Regions from separate parts of the Rheinheimera sp. B2H12 genome, predicted to be linked through region 2. Evidence: predicted binding sites of a transcription regulator. Region 2 holds the regulator's gene; the other holds the start of a gene.
The links. Region 2 encodes LexA, which represses DNA repair genes until DNA is damaged. Its sites were predicted from a motif close to TACTGTNNATATNNACAGTA; they were not measured.
Positions count from the first base shown of each region.

Region 1: AC53GJ_RS02065 (DNA recombination protein RmuC) is a predicted target of LexA. The motif match lies at 5,154-5,173, and genes of this name have one in related genera.

Region 1 covers NZ_CM184363.1:457,589-465,756, forward strand. The annotation lists gene AC53GJ_RS02035 (LysR family transcriptional regulator) at 1-88, shown strand, start outside; gene AC53GJ_RS02040 (hypothetical protein) at 135-470, opposite strand; gene AC53GJ_RS02045 (hypothetical protein) at 615-758, shown strand; gene AC53GJ_RS02050 (glutaredoxin family protein) at 846-1,229, shown strand; gene AC53GJ_RS02055 (ABC1 kinase family protein) at 2,033-3,340, shown strand; gene gorA (glutathione-disulfide reductase) at 3,662-5,011, opposite strand; gene AC53GJ_RS02065 (DNA recombination protein RmuC) at 5,276-6,634, shown strand; gene AC53GJ_RS02070 (substrate-binding periplasmic protein) at 6,676-7,431, shown strand; gene AC53GJ_RS02075 (hypothetical protein) at 7,497-8,012, shown strand.
Region 2 covers NZ_CM184363.1:197,841-206,008, forward strand. The annotation lists gene plsB (glycerol-3-phosphate 1-O-acyltransferase PlsB) at 1-985, opposite strand, end outside; gene lexA (transcriptional repressor LexA) at 1,171-1,797, shown strand; gene coxB (cytochrome c oxidase subunit II) at 2,082-3,230, shown strand; gene ctaD (cytochrome c oxidase subunit I) at 3,234-4,841, shown strand; gene AC53GJ_RS00955 (cytochrome c oxidase assembly protein) at 4,854-5,438, shown strand; gene AC53GJ_RS00960 (cytochrome c oxidase subunit 3) at 5,431-6,312, shown strand; gene AC53GJ_RS00965 (DUF2909 family protein) at 6,316-6,525, opposite strand; gene AC53GJ_RS00970 (SURF1 family protein) at 6,552-7,268, shown strand; gene AC53GJ_RS00975 (redox-active disulfide-containing membrane protein) at 7,269-7,790, shown strand; gene AC53GJ_RS00980 (COX15/CtaA family protein) at 7,787-8,168, shown strand, end outside.

The DNA of each region.
Region 1 (8,168 bases), 260 kb from region 2:
TGTGCAAGACCGGCATCAGTTGACGCCAAAAGTACAAGCCTTTTACCAGTATCTGCGACAGCAAATCCCATTACAGTGGCGGCTTTAGCCGTGAGCGCAACTCGCTCCTGAACGCAATAACAACGACAAAGGCGCTATGCTGGCTTGCCAGCAGTACGTTCCGGTGCGATCAGTTTTATATTCGATTTTATCTGATTTTCAATCAGGGATATTCGATTTTTATTGATTTTAAAAATCGGTATGATAACAGGCAATTCGTGATTGAATTCCTTGTTGTCCTCGATACTTGCTGAGCAACACTGGCGTGACCCAAACGTACTTGTGGTGGGTAACCTATCCGCTCTTTGCCCCGGTGAAAACCGGGGCTTTTTTTTATGTGCAGGAATGAACGGTACAGCCTTGTGGTCGGGAACAAACAAGGCTGCATGTGCAGGAATAGGTGACTGGATTGCAGCTCGCTGGCGCGCCATCTAGTTAACATGAATGAAAATTAAATATTTATCTGATATGCATAAAAAGTGACAAAAATTGATATTTTTGTTGTTTATCTGTGTTGAACCTGATGGTATAAAAAATCAGCAGGACTTGCCTGCTTATACTCACAGGAACAAAAAATGAAAAAAAATACTAAATTACGCGTTGTCATTGTCGCAGCCCTGTTCGGTCTGTTTTCTGGTTATGCGATGGCAAAACCTATGGTCTCTACCTGCCAGGAAGAGTGTACTTTATTCTGCGCATGGCTGGGGTTGTGCCAGTAAAGCCAGTCAGGTAACTAGGATTGAGCAAGAGTGCAGCCATTGCTGCCTCTTGCAGTGTTATTTCGGCACTGATGTGAGAATCTAACAATGGCAAATTTCAAATTTATCGCAGTGGTGTTTGGACTGATGTTTGCTGTTGGTCAGTTGCTGAGTTATCTGCATACAAATTATCTTGCCCAACCTGTTGTGGTATATGGTGATTATCAACAATATGGCCTCAGCCAGACGCAACAAGTCAAAGTATATGGTGTGAGTTGGTGTGTGTTTTGCAAACAACTGACTGCTGAATTAACCGCCAGAAACATACCTTTTACTTTGGTTGATGTGGAGAAAGATGCCTCGTCCAAAGTTGAGTATCAGGCTTTAGCAGGCCGCGGTTATCCGTTAGTGATTGTAGGGGATGCACTGATCTATGGTTTCCAGCGGGATATTGTTAATCGCGAACTAAAAAAACTTGGTTATCCCGATTGAAGCTGCCATCAAACGATCTGATAGTTCTAATCCGAGGCGACTGCGCCTTGTTATGTCATGGATCCTGCAGTGCTTTTATCTGAGCACTGCCAGGCGAAAAAAATCCGCCAGTGGCAGTAAAGGACTCAACTTAGCTGCAAGATGATGCGATTGCAGCCGATGCTGGCCGTTTGAAGCAGGTGAAATAATGGGATTGAGTCCGAAGTTAACTCTGTTGTTTTGCTTTTTTTGACGCCCAGCAACCACAGCCCCCGCAGAAAATGACCTTTTCTTATGTTGAACATCCGGTGATGGTCAATGTATTGATCTGCACACACTATGCATATCCGAAGTGTAGTGAATTAGAGTGCTAATTCTACCGCAAAAATATCCAAAAGCGCGTTAGATCAACAGTCTACTGCGCCCATTGCTTTTATTAACCAAGTTTCAGTTCCGGAAAAAAAGAATGTCTGCAAATAAGGCAAAGCAGCCATTCGCGTTTTCGAGATCCTTCGTTTGATGTAACCACAACTCGCCCGACGTTACCTTTACCCCAAGCAGCAAGTCGGCTGGGGCGAACGGAACATTTACCGCCGGTCGGTTTGCAGGAATGAACCAACAGCGGTTGTCGGAGCAAAGATACTGGCCGGGTGCTGTTCAGCTGTCCCACCAGCTGTTGCTGGCAGTTCAGCCTTCATGAGCGCCAATCCCCCGCGCTTTGCTGGGCATCAACAGGGGCTTAAGCGTTTTTTTAGCGGGCGACTGGCCTGTCACCGCGCTTTGCTCGTATACCTGCAGCATGGCCTTGCGACAAACATCTGAATATGACTACCGCCAAAAGCAGTAAAGTTCCCACCAGCCGGCTGGCACGATTTGGCAGCCTGGCCAGTTTAGCTGGCAAAGTAGCCGGCGGCATGTTAGCCGAAGGCGCCCGACAGCTGGCGCAAGGCCAAAAACCGACACTACAGCAAGTCTTGCTGACGCCAGCCAATGCAAAACGCGTTACGCAGCAGCTGGCGCATATGCGTGGTGCGGCGATGAAACTTGGCCAATTGTTATCGATGGATGCCGGCGACCTGTTGCCACCGGCGCTCAGTGGCATATTGGCGCAGCTCAGAGCGCATGGCAGCCCGATGCTACCGGCCCAACTGGCTGCTGTGCTGAAGCAAGAATGGGGCGCCGACTGGCAGCGTCAATTCAGTCACTTTAGTTTTGCGCCGCTTGCGGCCGCTTCGATTGGCCAGGTGCATGCAGCAAACCATGACAATGGCCGGCCGCTGGCCGTCAAAATCCAGTATCCGGGCATCAGCACCAGTATCGACAGCGATGTGGATAATGTGGCGACCTTGTTACGCATTAGCGGGTTGCTGCCGCAAGGACTGGCTATCGAGCCATTGCTGGCCGAAGCGAAACAACAGTTGCATCAAGAAGCGGATTACCTGCAGGAAGCCTGCTACCTACAGCGCTATCAGCAGCTGCTCGCCGCAGATCAACGCTTTTTACTCCCAGCGTTATACCCTGAGCTATCCAGCCGTCATATTCTGACCATGGGCTTTGTCGACGGCGTCGCACTGGATGAGTTAAGCCGGCAACCACAGGCGCTGCGGGATACCGTGATGAGCTGGTTGTTTGAGCTGTTATTTCTGGAGATCTTTCGTTTCCGGTTGGTCCAAACCGACCCGAACTTTGCCAACTACCGCTATAACCTGGCCGCCAATCAGCTGGTCCTGCTGGATTTTGGTGCCTGCCGCGATTATAGCCAAACCGTCAGTGACGGTTATCGGCAGCTGTTCCGTGGTCTATTGCAACAAGACCAAAGCATCCAACTGCAGGCGCTGCAACACATTGGTTATTTCAGTACCGACATAGTGCCAGCCCAGCAACAAGCCGTGCTGGATTTGATCAGCCTGGCGGCGGAGCCCCTGCAACAAACTGTGTATGATTTTGCCGCTTCAGATTTAGCACCGCGCATGCGTGACGCCGGATTGCAGCTATCGACCCGCTTGCGCTATTGGCATACGCCACCGGTCGATGCGTTGTTTTTACATCGTAAAATGGCAGGATTATTTTTACTGGCCAAACAGCTGCAGGCCAAAGTAGCGGTGCGGGCCTTGCTGGAGCCATTTTTATAAGCTTACCGGCAAGACCTGTCAGACTGGCTGGTAACGCTGTCAAAACTAGAGTTTGTAACTTGGACAAATATGAACTGATCTTTGAGAATGAATTTCGGATCAACCAAAGGTCCGCAACTAAGGCAAAGCCAGCATTTATTTTTTCCGAGAGCCTAAGTTTTGGGCCACTACTTTTCGCTTAAAACGCTGATCGTGCCGCAGCAAAAGCGGACGGCAGAAACCAGAATGAGTTATAGGTGTCTGCGGGGTTAGAAGCCAGAGCATGATGCTCTGGCCTCTTCGTTTTCTACAGTACGAACCTGTGTGGCTGGGTTTTCTTTACTAACCCCTGAGCGTTACAAACTCTTCGGCCGAAGTCGGGTGAATAGCAACGCAGTTGTCAAAATCGGCTTTGGTGGCGCCCATTTTAATGGCGACGGCAAAGCCTTGCAGCATTTCGTCGGCGCCAAGGCCGATGACGTGCAGGCCCACCACTTTTTCGTCAGGGCCGGCGCAGATTAGTTTCATCCGGGTCGGTTGGCGGTGTGAGGTTAACGCGCTGTACATGGCGGTAAACTCACTGTTGTAGACCTTCAGGTCGTCGCCATAACGTTGCCGGGCTTCAGGTTCGGTCAAGCCTATGGTGCCGATGGCCGGATGGGAAAAGACCACGGTTGGCACCAGTTCATAATCCAGATGTAACTCAGTTTTGCCATTAAACAGCCGCTCCGCCAGCCGGCGCCCTGCGGCTACTGCGACCGGGGTTAATGCCAAGCGGCCGGTATTGTCGCCAATGGCATAAATACCTGTGACATTGCTGTTCTGGTATTTATCGGTGCGGATAAAACCCTGCTCATCAGTCACCACACCAGCAGCGGCCAGATTTAACTGATCAGTTGCTGGCGCGCGGCCAATGGCCCAAATCAGACAATCCACCGTCAGGCAGGCACCATTTTGTAAGCTTAATTTTAAAGCGCCGCTGGCCGTTTTCTCGACAGCCTGCACCTCGCTGTGTGGATGCAGCGTCAGGCCATCGCGGGCCATTTGTTGCACCAGCGTATCCGACAGTACCGGATCAAAACTGCGCAGTGGTTTATCATGCCGCACCAGCAGATGCGTCTCTGTACCCAGTGCATTCAGTACACCGGCAATTTCCACTGCGATATAACCAGCACCGACCACAGCCACTGATTCCGGTTGCTCGGTCAGGGCAAAAAAGCCATCGCTATCGATACCAAGTTCAGCCCCCGGGAGCTGCGGCCACTGTGGCTTGCCGCCGGTGGCGATACAAATATGATCGGCACTATAGTGCTTGCCGTTGACTTCGACAGTGCGGGCATCGACAAAACGGGCAAAACCCTGAATCACAGTGACATTGTTTTTTGCCAGCACCCGATCGTACGAGGCATGGATCCGGCCTATATATGCTTGCCGACTTTTGATCAGGGTTGACCAGTCCAAAGCCTGGGCTGTGACGTTAAAACCATAATCCGGTGCCAGTTGCAGTGTTTCGGCCACCTGACCGGCAAACCACATGGCTTTTTTAGGGACGCAACCGACATTGACGCAAGTGCCGCCCAGCGCTTTAGCTTCGATAATGGCGCATTTTTTGCCGTGGCTGGCGGCGCGGTTGGCGCTGGCGATGCCGCCGCTGCCACCGCCAATGGCGATATAGTCAAAATGTTCGGTCATCATAGCGTTTCCTGTGGTGAAGTCAGTGCAGTTAGCAATAAGGCTGAGGTCAGTTATATGGGGTTCGGCAGGCAATTACAAGGGCAGGCCAGGGCAAGCGGCAGCCGACAGTGGGCTGATTTGGTAGGCGATGCGGTGAAACCGCTGTATAGTAACACAGTGCTTTATTCTCGATAGCTTCAGGAAAATCTCAGCGATGATCAATTCGTTACTACCGTTTTATCCAGACTGGCGCGGAACACAGCATACCGCAGGGAGAGGCTGATGACGCAGTGGGGGCTATGGGCAGGTTATGGCCTGGCGGGGTTAGCATTGTTGTGGGTGCTCGCTTTGTGGCGCAGGCTCGCCGGGCATGACAGCCAACAGACAGAATTACAGCTGCTGGCCGCCCGTTTACAGGCGCAATTAGAAGCGGCGCAGTCGCAGTTGCAAGAACAAAAGCAGCAGTATTATCAGTTGCAGGATGAGCAGCGCCAGCAGCAGCAACATTATCAGCATCTGAAAGAAAAATATGATCGGCTGACCGTGCTGTTGCAAGAAAGGCAACAGCAGTATCAGGCGCAACTGACGCTGTTGCAGGACAATAAATTGCAACTCAAACAAGAGTTTGAGTTGCTGGCCAATGATATTCTGCAACGGAAGGGCGCCGAGTTTAACCGCCAGAGCCAACAGAGTTTACAGCAATTATTGCAGCCGCTGCAGGCGGATATGAAAGGTTTTCGGGACAAAGTTGAAGCTATTCACACCGAGGAGCTGAAACAGCGCTCAGAGCTGAAAACTGAGCTGGTGAATCTGCAAAAACTCAATTTTGCCATTACCGATCAAGCCGCCCGGCTGACCAATGCCTTACAGGGACAAAAGAAAACCCAGGGCAATTGGGGTGAATTGATGCTGGAAAATGTGCTGGAAAACTCAGGTCTGCGCGCCGGGGTGGATTATCAGCGTGAAGTCAGCTTTCAAACGGATGAAGGCCGGCGCCGGCCGGACGTGATTGTTTATCTGCCACAACAAAAACATCTGGTGATCGATGCCAAAACCTCGTTGGCCGCTTATACCCGATTGATGAATGCTGAGCTGGACACCGAGCGTGAGCTGGCGTTGGCTGAGCATTGTCAGGCGGTGCGGGATCGGATCAACGAATTGGCCGATCGCAATTATTACCAACTGGCCGGGCTCAACTCGCCAGAAGTGGTGTTTATGTTTGTGCCTATTGAATCGGCTTATGTCGAAGCGCTGAAACATGATCCACAACTGTATCAGAAAGCGCTGGAGCGCAATGTACTGGTGGCAACCCCGACGACTTTGCTGACCAGTCTGAATATAGTGCGGCAACTGTGGCGCTTTGAAGACCAGAATAAACACAGTGCCGAGCTAGCGAATCGGGCAGAAAAATTTTATGCCAAGCTGACCGCTTTTCTCGACAGTATGCAGGGGGTTGGTAAACAGCTGGAAAAAGCCCGCGAAAGTTACGACAAAGCTTTTGCGCAACTGTATAGCGGTAAAGGTAATTTAATTAAACAGGCCTCTGAATTTAAAGAATTAGGCGTGGCGGTTAAAACGGAATTGGCCGCCGAGTTGGTGGAAAAAGCCAGGCTTGAGCTGCCGGAAGGTGGCAGCTTGTGAGCTGGCGCTGCTGGCTTCACTGGTGTTGCAGCCTGCTGTTCATGAGCGGTCAGGTGGCAGCGACCGGCGTTTTGCCTGTGGCAGCACAGCCTTGTGTGCTGGTGGCGCATCTGAACGAGAGTGCAGACAATGTGGCCGGGCAACAAACCCAGCTGCCGCGTTGGTTCGATCTGCATCGGCGGTTATTGTTGTTGCTCACCGATACCGCTGGCTGTCAGTTGCGGGTGGTGGGTAGCCCCTGGCCACGATCGCTGGCGTTATTAAAACAAGGTCAGATAGATTTGATGCTGACCATGTCCTATACCGAACAGCGCAACCAGTTTGCCGATTTTATTGGTGCCCATTATCTGGAAGAGTCAGTGCTGGTGCTGAGAAAAGATCTCATTACCAAGGTCAAACAACTGGCCGATATCCGCTTTTTGCCCGGCCAGATTGGGGTGCTGAGGGATGCCTACTATGGTGAGCATTTTGCAAAATTAGCGCAGGATAAGCAGGTCCAGCCTTTTTTACTTTATGCCAACTCTTTGACACAAAAGCTCAATATGCTGAAAAAGCAGCGGGTGCTCGGCATGATCGAAGATAAAACCCAGTTTCTGGAGTGGAGTCGCAGCGAGCCTGCGCTGGCGGCCGATTATCAGATTGCGCTGATTTTACATCAGGCACCTGTCTATATTGTGGCCAGTCGCCGCAGTGTGCCAGCGCCAGTGCGGCAGAAATTACACCAGGCCTGGCAGCAGGTCTACGGCGGGCAACAGCATTTGGCAATTCTGGCTGAATTTGGCTGGTCTTTGCCATGAGTATGTTGCTGGCTAACCAAATACTTTGCTGTCAGAGCTGAGTCAGACCGAATCGGAGAATGGCGATGGCACATGCTTCTTTATCGTTGGGACACACTGTACAGCCGCAGGCGCTGAGTGAACTGCGCCCTGTCGCCTGGGTCGGTGGTGCTATGGATCAGCACACCCGCTTATTGCAGCGCCACCGGGCTTTGGATCAGCATTATTTCCAATGGTTTCAGCAACGGGAGCTGGCGGCATGGCTGCAAGCTCAAGCCGGACCCGCCTTATTGATTGGTCACAGTTATGGTGCTTGTACCGCAGCCGCCGTGGTCGCCAGTGGTATTACAGTCGCAGAACTGGTGACTATAGATCCGGTCAGCTGGCGTAAGCCATCCGGGCCAGCAGTACGGCGTTATGCCGGCCACTGGCGCAATTATCTGGCGGGCGATCAACGACTGAATTGGGCCAATCTGGTGGCCAGAGTGGGGGGGCAGTGGCAACAATGGCCAGCTCAATACGCGCATCAGCACCAGATATTGGCGGCCGATCATGCCACTGTGGTGGCGGCAGTGTTGCAATTATGGCGTCAGGGCAATTAAGTCTGCCTGCCAAAGTATATTTTTTAGATTGTTTGTTGATAATTTTTATATATTTTGTGTTTTTTGGTTGTTTTTTCGCGCCTTGGCGGCAAGCTGATCAGGCTGAATTGGCAGCACCCATATGCAGGTTTATTCTGCGTTGAAAAGGACACAAAA
Region 2 (8,168 bases):
GGGGAGCGGCCAGACCTTGCTGGTAAATCACATAACTAAGCAGTAGATAGTCCATATGACTGCGATGGCAGGGCAAATACACTACTTCATGGCCCCGTTGCGCCAGATCGCGGATGACTTCTGAGCGCTGGATGTTAATACCGGTAAAAAGTCTGGCCCAGAGCCAGCTTAATAATCTGTCGCCAACCCTTAAGGTGGACTCACGATAGTCGGCAGCGATTTCTTCCAACAGCAACAAGGCCTGTGCTCTGGCCTCGGCCAGACTGATATTTTTGCTCTGTGCTTCATCGGCGATGGCTTTTTTCAACGCTTCAGAGCCGAGGAGCGCATTAAATAGGGCGGAGCGGTCTGGTTGGCGTGGACCGGTGGCGGCCAGTTGTTGGCGATAAAAATGAAAACGTGCCACCCGTAATAATTTATGTGCGGTTTGTTCGTCAGCACCATATTGATCGGTCATCTGGCGCAAAGAGACAGCGCGGGAGAATTGCACCAGTGTATGGCGGCCGGAAATCAACACCACAAATAATTTGCGTAACCAGCCAGGCGTTGCTGTTTCCGCAAACACCGCTTTGACACTGGCTTCTTTGCCGGGCGCACGGCCCCAACAAACAGACACAGGTACCAATTGTGCTTGTTGTTGTGGCTGTGCCAGATGCGCCTGTAATAATTTTTGACCTTGTTGCAACGCCAGTGTCGCTTTCGTTTCGCCCCACAACGCCGCTGGTTGTTCCAGAAACAGTGTTCTGGGCAGGCTGACATCACCTAATGGTACCTGATCTGTTGGATCTGGCAGGTTGAGCTCACGACAGACCCGGCGTAAAGTGGCTAAATCTGAGGCTGAAGCCAGCCGCGTGATATAAAACAAGGGTTGTGCTGTCTGTAATTCCAGACTTTCGGCCGGTTGTAACGGCACCACTTTATACTTAACCAGCGGCCACAAGGGCCATTGCAGTAGGCTGGCAAACCACTTTAATCGCTTAAACATACTTTACCTGCAGGCAAAAACAGCCGGATAGCATAACATGGATCAAAAATCCCGCCAATTTTGCCCTCTTTCCAGCTGTTTTCACCTCTTTGTGCCATTTTCCGTGAATTTCCGCCTGATCGGACTTGGCACTGCCAATTTCACTGTATATACTCCCAGTATTCACTGTATAGGCATTCAGCACCATGCGTCCATTAACACCAAGACAAGCCGAAATATTACAACTACTTAAAGATTATCAGGCCCATTCTGGGATGCCGCCGACGCGGGCAGAAATTGCGACTCAGCTTGGCTTTAAATCAGCCAATGCCGCTGAGGAACACTTAAAAGCGCTGGCAAAAAAAGGTTTTATTGAGATGATGCCAGGCACCTCGCGTGGCATTCGGCTGATTGAAGAAGATCCAGTCGCCAATGAACCTGAGTTTGCTGGTTTGCCACTGGTGGGGCGGGTTGCGGCTGGTCAGCCAATCCTTGCCACTGAGCATATCGAGCAGTATTACCAGCTTGATGCCAGTTTATTTCATCCCACCGCCGATTTTTTACTGAAAGTGTCCGGCATGAGTATGAAAGACATCGGCATTATGGATGGCGATTTGCTGGCTGTACACAAGACCACCGAAGCCCGACAAGGTGAAGTTGTGGTAGCTCGGGTGGAAGATGAAGTCACAGTGAAACGTTTCAGACGTGATGGCCAATTTGTCTATCTGCACCCGGAAAATAGCGACTTTAATGTGATAAAAGTCGATTTAACCCAGCAGTTTTTTGCAATTGAAGGTTTGGCCGTTGGGGTGATCCGTAATCAAACCTGGTAAAAACCCAGTAAAAACTTAAATAAACTCAATACTTTTTTGCATCAGCACTGGTCTGACCTTTTGGTTAAACCGGTGCTTTTTGTTATCTGGGGTTTACAGTTTGGCTTTTGTGGTCAATTCTTAAGCAACATCTGGAAAAGTACAGAGAACAAAAATGTTCCTGCATGGATGTTATTTATAAAAATATAATAAAAACAATAAATTGCAGAATAAGATGCGCAGCATGGGTGGTAGTGTCTGGTTCTGGCAATTTGTAATTTGCAAAATGACAGAGGAGACGTTACGTGGCGAAAGCGCATCGTTATCGCTGCTCGCTGCTATCCTTGCTGTTTGTCGAAATGGCTTCTGCCGCAGAGATGCCCCTGAATATGACTCAGGGGGTGACCGATATCAGTCAGCAGGTGTACGACCTGCATATGACGATATTTTATATCTGTTGCGCTATTGGCCTGGTGGTGTTTGGCATCATGTTTTGGTCCATTCTCCATCATCGCAAGGCAAAAGGGGTACAGCCGGCACAATTCCATGAAAGTACCAAAGTAGAAATACTCTGGACCGCCATTCCTGTGGTGATCCTGATTGTCATGGCGATCCCCGCCACTAAAACGCTGATTGCGATGGAAGACACCACAGATGCCGATGTCACTGTGCTGATCACGGGTTCGCAATGGAAATGGCATTACAAATACCTCGATTATCCGGTGGAATATTATTCTCTGCTGGCCACACCACGGAAGCAAATCGACAACAAAATAGCCAAAGGTGAGAACTATTTGCTGGAAGTGGACCGGCCGCTGGTGATCCCTACCGGTAAAAAAGTTCGTTTCCTGACCACTTCAGATGATGTGATCCACTCCTGGTGGGTACCTGCTTTTGCGGTAAAAAAAGACGCCAACCCTGGCTTTATCAATGAATCCTGGGCCATGGTGAATACCCCAGGCGTGTACCGCGGTCAGTGTGCTGAACTCTGTGGCAAGGATCATGGTTTTATGCCCGTGGTGGTGATTGCCAAAGAGCCCGCTGAGTTTGAGCAGTGGATCCGTACTGCCGCCGAAACCCAGGCCAAAGCCAAAGCCGCTGAGCAGGAGCTGCTGTCGATGAATATGTCGATGGCTGATGCCATGGCGCTTGGTGAAAAAACCTATCTGGGTTATTGCGCGGCATGCCATCAGGCGGGTGGTCAGGGTTTACCCGGTGCATTTCCGGCCTTAAAGGGCAGCAAAATGGCGACCACTTCGTCTGAGCTGGCAGCACACATTGATATTGTGTTGCACGGTAAAGCGGGCACTGCTATGCAAGCCTTTGGTAAGCAACTGACTTTACAGGAAATTGCGGCGGTGATTACCTACGAGCGCAACGCCTGGGATAACAACACCGGTGATCTGGTGCAGGCTGCTGCGATTCATACAGCAAAATCCGGCGGCAAGGAGTAACCCATGAGCACAATCACAACTGATCCGCATCAGCCAACAGATGCACACTCGCATGATGATCATCATCATGCACCACCAGCAGGCCTGAAACGATGGTTGTATACCACCAATCATAAGGATATCGGCACTTTATACCTGCTGTTTGCGCTGACGATGTTTTTTATCGGTGGCGCAATGGCGATGGTGATCCGTGCTGAATTATTTCAGCCCGGATTGCAACTGGTACAAGCCGACTTCTTTAATCAGATGACCACTGTGCATGGCTTGATCATGGTGTTTGGTGCTGTAATGCCGGCCTTTACCGGACTGGCCAATTGGTTGATCCCAATGATGATCGGCGCGCCCGATATGGCGTTACCGCGAATGAACAACTGGAGTTTCTGGATCCTGCCCTTTGCTTTTACCATTTTACTGTTATCGCTGTTTATGGAAGGTGGCGGGCCGAATTTTGGCTGGACTTTTTATGCGCCATTATCGACCAAATACAGCGGCGACAGCACGGCGTTGTTTGTGTTTTCAGTGCACATCATGGGCATATCCTCCATCATGGGTGCCATTAATGTCATCGTCACCATTTTTAACCTGCGTGCCCCCGGCATGACCTGGATGAAAATGCCGTTATTTGTCTGGACCTGGCTGATTACGGCCTTTTTGCTGATTGCAGTGATGCCAGTGCTGGCGGGCGCAGTGACCATGGTGCTGACCGATAAATACTTTGGCACCAGTTTTTTTGATGCCGCCGGTGGGGGCGACCCTGTGTTATTCCAGCATATTTTCTGGTTTTTTGGTCACCCCGAAGTGTACATCATGATCCTGCCGGCTTTTGGTATTGTTTCCAGCATAGTGCCAACTTTTGCCCGTAAACCCTTGTTTGGTTATGCCTCCATGGTGTACGCCACGTCCAGTATCGCTTTGTTGTCGTTTCTGGTGTGGGCACATCATATGTTCACCACCGGGATGCCGGTGTTTGCCGAGTTGTTTTTTATGTACTGCACTATGCTGATTGCAGTACCAACCGGTGTGAAAGTGTTTAACTGGGTGGCGACCATGTGGCGCGGCGCGATGACCTTTGAAGTGCCGATGATGTTTGCGCTGGCTTTTATTGTGTTATTCACTATTGGTGGTTTTTCTGGTCTGATGCTGGCCATTACACCGGCTGATTTCCAGTACCACGATACCTATTTTGTGGTGGCGCATTTTCATTATGTGCTGGTCACAGGCGCGGTATTTTCGATTATTGCGGCAGCTTATTACTGGTTACCAAAGTGGACCGGTCATATGTATGACGAAACATTGGGTCAATGGCATTTCTGGTGCTCGCTGATTTCGGTCAATGTGCTGTTTTTCCCGATGCATTTTGTCGGGTTGGCTGGTATGCCGCGGCGGATCCCGGATTATGCCCTGCAATTTGCCGATTTTAACGCGCTGATCAGTATTGGTGGTTTTGCTTTTGGGCTGTCGCAGCTGTTGTTTGTCTGGTTGTTGGTGAAATGTATTCGCGGTGGCGACAAAGCGACAGCTCAAGTGTGGGAAGGTGCTGAGGGGCTGGAATGGCAGTTATCATCACCACCGCCTTATCACAGCTTTACCACACCGCCAGAGATTAAATAACCGGAGGTGGCGATGTCAGCGCAACGGACTTTGAATCACAGACCATTGATCAAAAAACTGCTGTTGATCACTGCTTTGATGTTTGGTTTTGGTTTTGCGCTGGTGCCGCTGTATGACGTGTTTTGTGATATTACCGGCATCAATGGCAAAACCAGCACCATGGCCGCGACCGCTGATAAAGCGGTGCCGGATATCAAACGGCAAGTGACTATAGAGTTTCTGGCCAGACCGAATGCCGATATGCCGTGGCTGTTTCAACCCCAGACCCGCAAACTGAAAGTTCATCCGGGCGAAATTCAGCTGGTGTATTACGAAGCGGAAAACCCCACGACGGGGACCATGACCGGGCAGGCAGTACCTTCAGTGTCACCGGGGCAGGCGGCGTTATATTTTAACAAGATGGAATGTTTTTGTTTTAACCAACAAGTCCTGACCTCAGGTCAGAAGTTATTGATGCCATTACAATTTTACGTTGATCCGGCGCTGCCGGAACAATTCAGCACTATTACTTTGTCTTATACGCTGTATGACATGACAAAGCATTACCCAGCTGAAACCGTGGCGGCAAGGGTCCCAACAGGGGGCAGTGATGAGTAAAACTTACCAGAAGTACTATGTACCTGAGCAAAGTCCATGGCCTATTGTCGGTGCTGTGGCTTTATTTCTGATTGCCTTTGGTGCCGGGCATTTTGTCAATGAAGTGACCCGCGACAAAGAAGGTTACGGCAGCTATCTGCTGTTAGCCGGTGTGGCGACGTTGTTATTTATGCTGGTCGGCTGGTTTCGTAATGTGATTGATGAATCGATGCATGACCTTTACAGCGCCCAGATGGACAGATCCTTCCGGCAGGGCATGAGCTGGTTTATTTTTTCCGAAGTGATGTTTTTTGGCGCTTTTTTTGGTGCGTTGTTTTATGCCCGGCTGATTGCGATGCCCTGGCTAGATGGCGCCAGCAATAATGCGATGACAGCACAGTTGTTATGGCCGGATTTCAGCGCGCATTGGCCGATGATTAAAACACCTGGCGGCACAGAAACTAACGCTATGCCGTGGCAAGGCTTGCCGTTATACAACACCTTAATTTTATTAACATCTTCAGTGACGCTGCAGTTCGCCCATACCGCCATGGAGCAAAATAAACGGGGTCAGCTCAAGCTGATGCTGACGCTGACCGTATTGTTAGGTGCGATCTTCTTAGCTTGTCAGGCTTATGAATATATCCATGCCTATCGTGATTTAGGCTTAAAGCTTGATTCCGGTATTTATGGCAATACCTTCTTTTTATTGACCGGCTTCCATGGTCTGCATGTCAGCTTAGGTGCCATTTTCCTGCTGGTCATTTTGCTGCGGATTGTGCTGAAAAACCATTTCACTGCCCATAAGCATTTTGCCTTTCAGGCGGCGGCCTGGTATTGGCATTTTGTCGATGTGGTCTGGCTGTGTTTGTTTATTTTTGTTTATGTGCTGTAACGGCTAATAAGGTCGCTGGTGCGGGCTGATCCAGCCCAGCGCCAGTGCCAGGATCACCAGCAAAATCACTAATGCAGAAAAAAACACCCGGCGGCCGAGAAACTTAGACATGCTGACTTGGGTTGGATCATTACGCAGCATCAGATAAAGCGCGCGGAACAAATTAAAAATAATAAAGAGCAGCAGTGCAATGAGCAGAACTTTGATCAGCATACAACCTCAGGCAGCAAGGAGCGCAGATGCAGATCCGGATGTTTAAGCAGGATTTTATCGTGCGCTGGTGGTTACTGCTGATCACTGTGGCTGCTTTTTTGCTGTTAATCAAGTTATCGGGCTGGCAATGGCAGCGGGCGGAACAAAAACAACAACAACTGCAGCAAATTGAACTCTGGCAGCAACGTGGCGCGCCGGACTGGCTAACGCTGCTGAGTTATCCGCTGGCTGAGCTGGACGGTGCGCCGCTGCAAGCGCAGGTTCGCTGGCTGGCGCCGGCAGTCTGGCTGGTCGACAATCAGTTGTGGCAAGGCCGGCCAGGTTACGATGTACTGATCCCGGTCCAACTAGCGGCGGATACCCCGGCCTTGCTGGTAAATCTGGGTTGGGTGGCAGCACCAGATAGTCGGCAGCAGTTACCGCAAGTGCAGATCCCGGCGCAGTTTCAGTTGACGGGTTTACTTCGCACCAAGCTTGGTGCATTCCGGCTGGGTGATAATCTGGAAGCCATTGGTCAGTGGCCACTGCGGGTGCAAACCATTGATCCGGCTTCGTTAGCACAAAGCGTTGATTTTACGTTGTTTCATGGTGTGTTTTATCAGCAACAAACCCCGTTTTTATATCATTATCAGCCCGTGGTGTTGCCACCGGCAAAACATCGGGCTTATGCCCTGCAGTGGTTGTTACTGGCTGTTGCGGTGTTGATTGTTGCCGCCGCAGCCAGTGTCAGAAAGGAAGCTTAGATGGCAAAACATAAATTTATCGGCTTATTTGTGCTCTGCTGTTTATTACCCTTGGTTGCCGCCTGGCTGGTATTAGCCAGTGGCTGGTATCAGGGGGGGATGAACAGCAAAGGCCAATGGCTCACCACTGAAATTCGGTTGTTACCTGCAGTGCCTGCGACGGCGCCACATTGGCGCTTGGTATTTATCGCACCAGCAAGCTGTCAGCAATCCTGTGTCCAGACGTTACAACTGATGACGCAAATTCATACAGCCTTGGGTCGTAAGCAGCAGCAACTGACGTTGCTGGTCGCTGCTGCACAATTACCCGCTGGCTTAGCAGATGGATTGCCCAAGGGGGTGCAATTTCAGCCATCGGATGTAACCGGATTCCAGGTTGGTAGTCTGGTGTTGGTGGAGCAGCAAGGGCTGGCGTTGTTGCAGTACCCACTGCCACTACAGTCGCAGCAATTTCCACTGGCTGGTAAAGCTGTGATGGCTGATTTAAAAAAACTGATGAACTATGACCGGGGGCCGGTATGAAACAGCTCAGAATGCTGGTGAGTCTGTCAGTATTACTGACGATGCTGGTTATTTTGTTAGGTGCTTATACCCGGCTGACTGACGCTGGCTTAGGTTGCCCGGACTGGCCTGGTTGTTATGGTTTCCTGAAAGTCCCGCATGCCGATGAACATATTGCGCTGGCCGAGGCCCGTTTCCCAGAACGGCCACTGGAACATCACAAAGCCTGGAATGAAATGGTGCATCGTTATTTTGCCGGCACGTTGGGGCTGGCCATTGCCGCCATTTTTCTGCTGAGCTGGCGATTACAGCGCAAAGTGACGTTATTACCCACGCTGTTATTGGCTTTGGTGTTATTTCAGGCTGCACTTGGCATGTGGACTGTGACCTTAAATTTGT